3 regions of the Paracoccus versutus genome follow, and region 2 is predicted to be linked to each of the others. Evidence: riboswitches for the same ligand, from Rfam matches in the RefSeq annotation. Region 2 holds a riboswitch; each other region holds the start of a gene.
What was found. Region 2 has a riboswitch for cobalamin ahead of E3U25_RS08090 (TonB-dependent receptor plug domain-containing protein). Riboswitches for the same ligand answer to the same signal wherever they lie in the genome.
Positions count from the first base shown of each region.

Region 1: it holds a riboswitch for cobalamin, as region 2 does, so the genes downstream of both, E3U25_RS21595 (DUF1636 family protein) here and E3U25_RS08090 (TonB-dependent receptor plug domain-containing protein) in region 2, are expected to answer to the same signal.
Region 3: it holds a riboswitch for cobalamin, as region 2 does, so the genes downstream of both, E3U25_RS03350 (ribonucleoside triphosphate reductase) here and E3U25_RS08090 (TonB-dependent receptor plug domain-containing protein) in region 2, are expected to answer to the same signal.

Region 1 is NZ_CP038197.1:2,085,514-2,088,740, forward strand. It holds gene cobN (cobaltochelatase subunit CobN) at 1-489, opposite strand, end outside; gene cobW (cobalamin biosynthesis protein CobW) at 492-1,526, opposite strand; gene E3U25_RS21595 (DUF1636 family protein) at 1,530-1,883, opposite strand; cobalamin riboswitch at 1,960-2,161, opposite strand; gene cobO (cob(I)yrinic acid a,c-diamide adenosyltransferase) at 2,199-2,810, shown strand; gene E3U25_RS21605 (hypothetical protein) at 2,870-3,227, shown strand, end outside.
Region 2 is NZ_CP038196.1:1,620,730-1,623,956, reverse strand. It holds gene E3U25_RS08090 (TonB-dependent receptor plug domain-containing protein) at 1-1,337, opposite strand, end outside; cobalamin riboswitch at 1,473-1,690, opposite strand; gene E3U25_RS08085 (SLC13 family permease) at 1,830-3,227, shown strand, end outside.
Region 3 is NZ_CP038196.1:684,674-687,900, forward strand. It holds gene E3U25_RS03350 (ribonucleoside triphosphate reductase) at 1-1,546, opposite strand, end outside; cobalamin riboswitch at 1,747-1,959, opposite strand; gene E3U25_RS03355 (proteasome-type protease) at 2,387-3,112, opposite strand; gene E3U25_RS03360 (transglutaminase family protein) at 3,179-3,227, opposite strand, start outside.

The DNA of each region.
Region 1 (3,227 bases), on a different replicon from region 2:
CAGGCCGGCGGCCCCGGCCAGTTCCGCCAGCGCCATCTGCGCCGCGACCGCGCCGCCCTGGTCGCAAAGCGCCGCCAGCCGATGCAGCAGCGGCAGCGGCAGGGTGGAAAACCGCTCCAGCGTTGGGTCGGGACGCCCGTCCGCCGGCAGGAAGGCCAGGGCGATCCCGCGGCGGCGGGCCAGATCCTGAAGGCTGGCGACGCCGTAATGCCAATAGGGCTCGCCGCCGATCAGCCGGACCAGCACGGCGCGGGCGCCGGAAAGCGTTGCCTCGCAATACTGATCGACCGAGACCGGGTGCCGCAGCGCCGAGAGGTTGCACAGCCGCAGCGAAGGCAGCCGCCCGGCAGCGCGATGCCAGCCCGCCGCGAAAGCGCCGAGGTCGCTGTCGGAATAGGACAGCACGACCAGGTCGGCGGGGCCTTGGCCGGGGTCGGTCGGAACCTCGGTCTCTTCCAGCCCACGGCTTTCGCGGAAGACGACATGCATCGTCAGGCAGCCAGGACCGCCCGGATCGCGGCCTCGTCGATGTCGTCATGCTCGGCGATCACCACCAGGCGCGAGGCGCGGGGGGCGTCGCCCCAGGGCCGGTCGTATTGGTGCCGCACCCGCTCGCCCACCGCCTGCACCAGCAGGCGCATGGGCTTGCCGGCGACGGCGACATGGCCCTTGACCCGCAGGATGTTCTGTTCGCGGGCCAGCCGCTCGATGCGGGCGGCAAGCTCGCCGGGGTCGGCGATCTCGGCCAGCTCGATCACCACCGAGTCGAAATCGTCGTGTTCGTGGTCGTCGGCGCCGTCGTGGTGGCTGGGGCGGGCGGCGAGGTCGTCCTCGGCCGCGGCACCCAGGCCCAGGATCACGCGCGGGTCGATCACCCCGTCGGTCAGCGGCAGGATCGGCAGCTTGCGCGGCGCCTCGGCCTCGATCACGGCGCGGGCGGCGGCCAGCCCCTGCTCGCCGGCCAGGTCGGCCTTGGACAGCAGCACGATGTCGGCGCAGGCGATCTGGTCCTCGAACACCTCGGAGAGGGGCGTCTCGTGGTCGAGGCTGTCGTCGGCGGCGCGCTGCGCCTCGACCGCGGCCTCGTCGGGGGCGAAGCGGCCGGCCGCCACCGCCTCGGCATCGGCGAGCGCGATCACCCCGTCCACGGTGATGCGCGAGCGGATCGCCGGCCAGTCGAAGGCTTTCAGCAAGGGCTTGGGCAGGGCTAGGCCCGAGGTCTCGATCAGGATGTGGTCGGGCTTGACCGGCATCGCCATCAGCCGTTCCAGCGTCGGAATGAAGTCGTCGGCGACGGTGCAGCAGATGCAGCCGTTCGACAGCTCCATGATGTTCTCGGCCGGGCAATTCTCGTCGGCGCAGGACTTCAGGATCTCGCCGTCGACGCCCATGGTGCCGAATTCGTTGACCAGCACCGCCAGCCGCTTGCCCTGCGGCTGCGACATCAGGTGGCGGATCAGCGTGGTCTTGCCGGCGCCCAGAAAGCCGGTGATGACGGTGACGGGGGTCTTGGTCAGGTCGCTCATCTTCTATCCAATCGGGGGAATGCGCGCGAGGCTGCGCTTGCGGAAAATCGTGACGCGCTCGCGCCAGGGCACGATGCCGTCGGGGGCCTGGGCATAGGCGGCGGCGCCCAGCAGGATCTCGGTCGCGTCCTCGGCCGACATGCGGCCGTAGACATAGGTCCAGCGGCCCGGCGCCGACAGCGCGATGGCGGCGCCGTTGGCGCAGGCGGACAGGCATTCGACGGGGACGATGCGCACGCCGTCGGGGGCGCCTTCGGCCGCCAGCGCGTCATGCAGCCGCGCGCCGGGCACGGGCTCGCCCTCGGGGACGGGCTGGCCGGCGCGGCAGGTGATGCAGACATGCAGCGTGACGGTCATGCGCCCTTCATCCCTCAAGGCGGCACGAGGCAGGGGACCAGCGCCCAAGCCCCAGCGGGAACACCCCGTCCGCCGGTCAATCCTTCGCGCGCTGGCAGGTCTCCCGGCTTGCGGATTCGGGCCTGGGCCCACGGCCGCCCCGCCTTCCCGGCGTCTCGCCAGTGGCCTCGGGGCGACCTTTCCGGTCACGGTCGCGGGGGCGGCTGCTTCCAGGCGGTTGCCTGTCGCATTCCCTCTTCGCCTGTCGTAGGACAGGAACCAGCGCCTCTCGTCTGTGCGCGCCCGGTCCCGACTTGTCAAGCGAAGGAGTGCCCGATGCAGACCGACGACAATACCCGCCACGCCGAGAAGATGGCCCGGATCAAGGCCGCCCGCGACCGGATGATGGCCGAGAAGCAGGGCGAGAAGGGCCTGGTCATCGTCCATACCGGCAAGGGCAAGGGCAAGTCGTCCTCGGGCTTCGGCATGATCCTGCGCTGCATCGCCCATGGCATGCCCTGCGCGGTGGTGCAGTTCATCAAGGGCGCCTGGGACACCGGCGAGCGGCGGTTGCTGACCACGCATTTCGGCGACCTGTGCCAGTTCCACGCCATGGGCGAGGGCTTCACCTGGGAAACCCAGGACCGCGAGCGCGACATCGCCGCCGCCCGCGCCGGCTGGGAAAAGGCCAAGGAACTGATCCGCGATCCGCAGATCCGCATGGTCCTGCTGGACGAGATCAACATCGCGCTGCGCTATGACTACCTGGACCTGGACGAGGTGCTGGATTTCCTGCGCAGCGAAAAACCGCCGATGACGCATGTGGTCCTGACCGGGCGCAACGCCAAGCCGGAACTGATCGAGCTTGCCGATCTTGTGTCCGAGATGGAGCAGGTCAAGCATCCCTTCCGCGATGGCATCAAGGCGCAACCGGGGGTGGAGTTCTAGCCTGTTTCCTGTCATCTGCCGCTTGTGCAGGATCAGTGAATTCGAAAGGATGTTCGGACATGTTTGCGAGACAAGGCCTTGTGGCGCTGCTGGCGATCTGCCCCGTCTCGGCGGCCTGGGCCGTGCCTGCCACCGAAGAGGGGGCCGCGCGGCTGCGCGGCGTTTTCCAGACCTATTTCGGCGGCGCCGAGGGCGTGGTCGCCGTCACCCCCCAGGGCGAAAGCTATGAGCTGCGGATCGACCCGGCGCCGCTTCTGGCGCAGGTTCCGGCCGAGCAGGCCCAGGTCAGCGTCTCGGCCCTGACCTATCGGCTGACCGACAATGGCGACGGCAGCTGGGGCGTCAGCGAGGACCAGGTGCTGAGCTGGTCGGTGGTGGTGCCGCGCCTGTTCGAGCAGAAGGGCACGACCAGGGTCG
Region 2 (3,227 bases):
TCGACGCCCAGGTCGAATCCGCGGTTCCTTTCGGGCTTCAGGTTCGGATTGCCCAGGTAGACCGAAGAGCCATAATCCGCATTGGCGTAAAGCTCGAAATAGGACGGGTTGACCAGCCCGGTCCCGGCCGAGGCGTGCAGGCGGAAGGGCCGGTCCGGCACGTGCCAGGACAGGCCCAGGTTCCAGCTGGTGAAGTCCTCGAACACCTTGTTGCCGTCGTGGCGGACACCGGCCTGGACATCCAGCCCGTTGTCCAGAAAGCCGCGATACTCCAGCGCGACCGAGGTCATCTCGCGCCGGTTTTCCGGGGCCGAGGAGCTTTCGTCCCTTTGCCGCTCGGCCAGCACGTTCAGCAGGTGCGACGCCTCGGCCACCGTGCCGTCGATGCCGAAGCTGCCGCGGTATTTCAGCTTGCGCGTCTCGCCGCGCGTGACCGGGCCGCCCTCGTAGCTTTGCTTGTAGATCGTGTCCTGATAGTCCAGCCGATGCGTCAGCCGGCCGCCCAGCATGGAATATTCGGCCCAGATCCCGCCCTGGAACTCGTCGCGTTCGCTGTATTTGTGCGGGTCGTCCACCACATATTCCTGCGCGCTGGTCGCGGACCAGCTGGTGGAATCGTAATCGTATTTCTCCTTCGCGCGGCGCAGGGTGGTGCCCAGGCGCAGATCCTCGCCGATCTGCCAGTCGCCCGAAAGCCCGATGGTCTTGCGGTTGGTCCCGTCCTTTTCGCCGCCGTCGCCCGACTGGTCATAGCCGTGGTCGTCCCGCGCCGAGAGGGTCAGCGCGATCCCGCCCTGCGCGCCGCGCTGGCTGACATGGGCCGAGGCGGCGGCGCCGTTGCCCAGCTCGACCGAGCCGCCGTAATGCAGCCCCGGTTCCCCCTTGCGGGTGATGATATTGATGACGCCCGCCGAGGCGTTCGAGCCGTAATAGACCGATTGCGGCCCGCGCAGCACCTCGATGCGTTCGATATTGGCGGTCTCCAGCCCGGACAGGATGTATTCGTCGGCCCCGCCCGTCGCCTCGATCCCGTCGATCAGGATCAGCGTGTGGTTGCCCTCGCCGCCGCGGATGCGGACTTGGGTGAAGGTCGAGCCGGTGGCCGAGACCGAAACCCCCGGCACGGCGCGCAGCGCGTCCTGCACGGTGGCGATGCCCCTGGCCTCGATCTCGGCGGCGGTCAGCACGGTATGGGCGCGGGCATAGCCGCCCTCGGCCACGGCGGTCAGCCCGCCCGAGATCACCACCTCGTCCAGGCGATAGCCTTCCTGGCCGGTGGCGGCCGCCGGCAGCAGGGCGGCGGTGGCGGCCAGCAGGGAAACCGGAGTTCTGAACATTCCAAAGCCTTTCCAGCACGGGCCCGCGGCCCGCGATTTGCAGAAATGCCCTGCGGAAAGGCTGGCAGGCCCGACCGCAAGACGACGATCGTCACCTCTGCGGAACGGCCGCTTTCCAGACGCGCCCCGCGCCGGAAATGGGTGATCGCCACGGCAGGTCTCCTGGCTCGCGGATCGCTGCTCAGGCCGGCCTTCCCAGGAGATCCCAGTGGCACGTTCGACCGTCGCTCACCGCTTACAGTTGCGGGGGCAGCCCCGGCCTTGCCCTGGCCGCATCGCGGCCGGCGGGCGCACCGGTGTTCCCTTTTCATCCGGCGCGCAAGCCCGCCGGAACCGTAGCGGCCCCGCATTGCCGCAGCCGGGCGCCGGCTGTCAAGCGGCAATGCACCCGGCACCCGGCCGCCGCGACAACCTGTCCGGGAACGCGGCCGCGGAACCGCCCGCCGGGCCGCGGCATTGGGTCAGGTATCCGACGGAAGGGAAGGTCAAGCGATGGCCATGCCGCAGATCCTGGCCGTGCTGATCCTTTGCGCGATGATGGCGCTGTTCGTCTGGGGGCGGCTGCGCTACGACGTGGTGGCGATGATCGCGCTGCTGGCCTCGCTGCTGGCCGGCACGGTCAAGCCGGAGGAGGCGTTCCGCGGCTTCAGCGACGACATCGTCATCATCGTCGGCAGCGCGCTGGTGGTCAGCGCCGGCATCTCGCGCTCGGGCGTGATCGAGGCGGTGATGCGCCGGATGCTCGGGCGGTTGCGGACCCTGCGCTGGCAGCTTCTGGTGCTGGTCGGCTCGGTCACGGGCCTGTCGGCGCTGGTCAAGAACATCGGCGCGCTGGCCATGCTGATGCCGGCGGCGCTGAAGATGGCGCGGCGCTCGGGGCATTCGCCCTCGGCCTATCTGATGCCGATGGCCTTCGGCTCGCTCCTGGGCGGGCTGATCACGCTGGTCGGCACCTCGCCCAACATCATCGTCTCGCGGGTGCGCGAGCAGATGACGGGCCAGCCCTTCACCATGTTCGACTATGCGCCGGTCGGCCTCGGCCTGTCGCTGGTGGGGCTGGTCTTCCTGCTTTTCGCCCATCGGCTGCTGCCGCGCGACCGCCGTGCGACGGCCTCGCTGAGCGAGGCGGTGAACATCAGCGACTATCACACCGAGGCCACCGTCCCCGAGGGCGCCGGCATCGTCGGCATGACGGTGGGCGAGTATCTCAGCGCCGTCGATGGCGAGGTGGCCGTGACCGGGCTGATCCGCGGCGGCGCGCGCCGCGCGGTGACGCTGCCCGACACCGTGATCGAGATGGGCGACACCCTGCTGTTGCGCGGCGAGCCGAATGCGCTGGAACGCGCCGTGACCAAGCTGGGCATGGAGCTGACCCGGCAGGATGCGGGGGCCGAAGAGGGGCTGCCGGCCGACAAGATCGGCGTGATCGAGGCGGTGATCGCGCCGGCCTCGCTTCTGGTCGGCCAGACGGTGGGGCGGATCGCGCTGTTCGACCAGCATGGCGTGAACCTGATCGCGATTTCGCGCGCCGGGCATCGCATGACGCAGCGGCTCAGCCGGACGGTGCTGGCGGCGGGCGACGTGCTGCTGGTGCAGGGGCCGATCGAGCTGTTGCCCGAGCGGATGCGCGTGCTGGGCCTGCTGCCCCTGGCCGAGCGCCATATCCGGCTGGGCGGGGTGCGCAAGCAATTGCTGCCGGTGCTGATCCTGGCGGTCGCCATGGCGGCGACGGCGGCGGGGCTGGTGCCGGTCGCCGTCGCCTTCTTCGCCGCCGCCGTGCTGATGATCCTGACCGGCGCGATCAGCGCCGAGGCAGCCTATGAGGCCATCGAATGGCCGATCCTGATCATGCTGGGCGCGCTGATCCCGGTCAGCGAGGCGCTGCAAAAG
Region 3 (3,227 bases), 940 kb from region 2:
TGTAGAGATGCAGCACCGTCCCGCCGGTGTATTTGCGCTGCAGCGCCTCTTGCCGCTCCAGTGCCTCGAACGGGTCGTCGGTAAAGCCGACAGGCAGCTGGCTCGAATTGGTGTAATAGGGCTCGTGTTCGGTGCCGGCCTGGAGGATGCCGGGAAAACGCCTGCGGTCCTCCTTGGCGAAACGATAGGTGGTGCCCTCTGCCGGCGTCGCCTCCAGGTTATAGAGATGTCCGGTCTGTTCCTGGAAGGCGGTGATGCGCGCCCGCAGATGGTCGAGCAGCCGCAGCGCGAAGCCATGTCCCCATTCGGTGGTGATGTCATGCGCATCGTCGGTGAAGTTGCGGATCATCTCGTTGATGCCGTTGACGCCCAGGGTCGAGAAATGATTGCGCAGCGTGCCCAGATAGCGCCGGCTATAGGGAAACAGCCCGTCGTCCATCAGCCGCTGGATCACCCGGCGCTTGATCTCCAGGCTGTCGCGGCCCAGGTCGAGCAATTCGTCCAGGCGTTGCAGCAGCCCGGCCTCGTCGCCCTTGTGCAGATGACCCAGCCGCGCGCAGTTGACGGTGACGACGCCCAGCGAGCCGGTCTGCTCGGCGCTGCCGAACAGCCCGTTGCCGCGTTTCAGCAGCTCGGTCAGGTCAAGCTGCAGCCGGCAGCACATGGACCGCACCATGTTCGGCTTGAGGTCCGAGTTCAGGAAGTTCTGGAAATAGGGCAGGCCGTATTTCGCCGTCATCGCGAACAGCAGCTTGGCGTTCTCGCTGTCCCAGGGAAAATCCGGCGTGATGTTGTAGGTCGGGATCGGAAAGGTGAAGACCCGGCCCTTTTCGTCGCCGCGCGCCATCACCTCGATATAGGCGCGGTTGATCATGTCCATCTCGGCCTGCAAGGCGCCATAGGTGAAATTCATCGGCTGCCCGCCGATGACCGGCACCTGGTCGCGCAGATCCTCGGGGCAGACCCAGTCGAAGGTCAGGTTGGTGAACGGGGTCTGCGTGCCCCAGCGCGAGGGGACGTTGAGGTTGAAGATCAGCTCCTGCATGGCCTGCCGCACCTCGGCATAGCCCAGCCCATCCTTGCGGATGAAAGGGGCCATATAGGTGTCGAAGGAACTGAAGGCCTGCGCGCCGGCCCATTCGTTCTGCAGCGTGCCCAGGAAGTTCACGATCTGGCCGATGGCGCTGGACAGGCGCTTCGGCGGCCCGGCCTCGACCTTGCCGAGGACGCCGTTGAACCCCTCGGTCAGCAAGGTGCGCAGCGACCAGCCGGCGCAATAGCCGGCCAGCATGTCGAGGTCGTGGATATGCAGGTCGCCCCGACGATGCGCCTCGCCCACGGCGGGCGGATAGACATGCGACAGCCAGTAATTGGCCACCACCTTGCCCGAGACGTTCAGGATCAGCCCGCCGAGCGAATAGTCCTGGTTGGCATTGGCATTCACCCGCCAATCGGCGCGGTCCAGGTATTCGTTGACCGACGAGGCGACATCGACGGCGACATCCCTTGCCGGCGCGGCGGGCGGGGGCGTAAGCGGCGCCGGCATCAACGCGCCCTCCCTTGCCTGCGGCTTGCTGCCGCCCTTGCGGTGCTGCGGACGGCGGCGCCGGCCTTGGCAGGTCTGGTGGTGAAGGATGGCCGCATCTGTTCCCCGTGCTGCTGGGGGCGGGGCAGGCCAGGACGCATGGAGCCCTGCGGCGACAAGGCCGCATTGCCAGGCGCACCGCCGGGACACCCCGCCCGTGGTTCATCGTCATCATCACGGCAGGTCTCCTGGCTCGCAGGTCGCTGCCCTTGCCGGCCTTCCCAATGCCGTGCGGCACCAGTGGCGTGATCCGGCGCAGGCTCGCTGCTTACAGTTGCGGGGGCAGCGCCGGCCTTGCCCCGAAAGGCGCACCGGCTTCCCTCTTCGCTTTCGGACCGGATCGACCCGAAAAAACCGTGATGCCTACATATAGGGATGACGGCGCCGTATCCGTCAAGATATTGTGGGGACCTGCGACATTTTGTGCAGGATAGTCCGGCCGCCTGGGCAGGGACCACGAAGCCCGATCCCGATCCGGGGCACGGCCTTGGGCGGGCTGGTTGCGAGATTGCGCTGCACGTAGCTTTGGATCGTCCCCCGGCCTTTGTGCCCATGGCCGTAGGCAGGGCCGGCACCGGAATGACCTTGGGCAGGAACGGCCGGCATGGATGCCTTTGCCAGCCTGGCTGACAGGGGCGCTAGCAGGCTGCTGAAAAAATCCGTGCGACAGGAGAGCTTGGGCCGGGAACCGGGAAATTCGCCTCAATTCTGCCGGAAATGCCCGGTTTTCAGGCCGATATTCGCCGAATCCAGAACGAATTCCGCCACGACGCCCTGTCATGGCCCTTTTTCCACAGTCTGCTAGATCGTCACCTTGACGAAGCTGTCGCGCAGCGCCGCGGACCAGGCGGCGGACATGGCCATGAAGGCCGGGTCGCCTTCCAGGATGCGGCGCTTGTGGCTGACCCGGCAGTCGTCCTTGCGGATCACCGCCAGGTCCAGCGGCATCCCCACCGACAGGTTCGAGCGCAGCGTCGAATCCATCGACAGCAGCACCGCCTTTTGCGCATCGGCCAGCGAGGTCTGGGGCGTCACCACCCGGTCGAGGATGGGCTTGCCGTATTTGTGCTCGCCGATCTGCAGGAAGGGGGTGTCCTCGGTCGCCTCGATGAAATTGCCCTCGGGATAGATCAGGAACAGCCGCATCTCGCCGCCGGCGCGCTGGCCGCCGACGATCATGCTGGCGCTGGCCTGCTGGTTCAGGTCGCGGCACTGGTCCACGATCTCGCGCCGGGTGCGGTTCAGCGTCCGGCCGATGATCGTCGCCACCTGCAGCATGGTGGACGCGCGCATGATCGAGGTCTCTTCATCGGCCTCGGGCAGTTCGATGGCCTCTTGCAGGCGGGCGATGGTGGTCTGGGTCAGCGACAGGCTGCCGGCGGTCATGATCGCGATCACCCGCTCGCCCGGCTGCTCGAAGAAGAACATCTTGCGATAGGTCGATATGTTGTCCAGCCCGGCATTGGTCCGGGTGTCCGAGAGCAGGACGAGCCCCTCGTTGAGCTTCAAGCCGACGCAATAGGTCATGACCGTTCCATGGCACCAAATCCCCCGAGGGATACGACCGCCCCGCGCCCGGCGCAACAGGCAGGGCTACTGCTCCATCTCCTCGACCTGCACCCGCACGTCCAGGCTTTCCTCG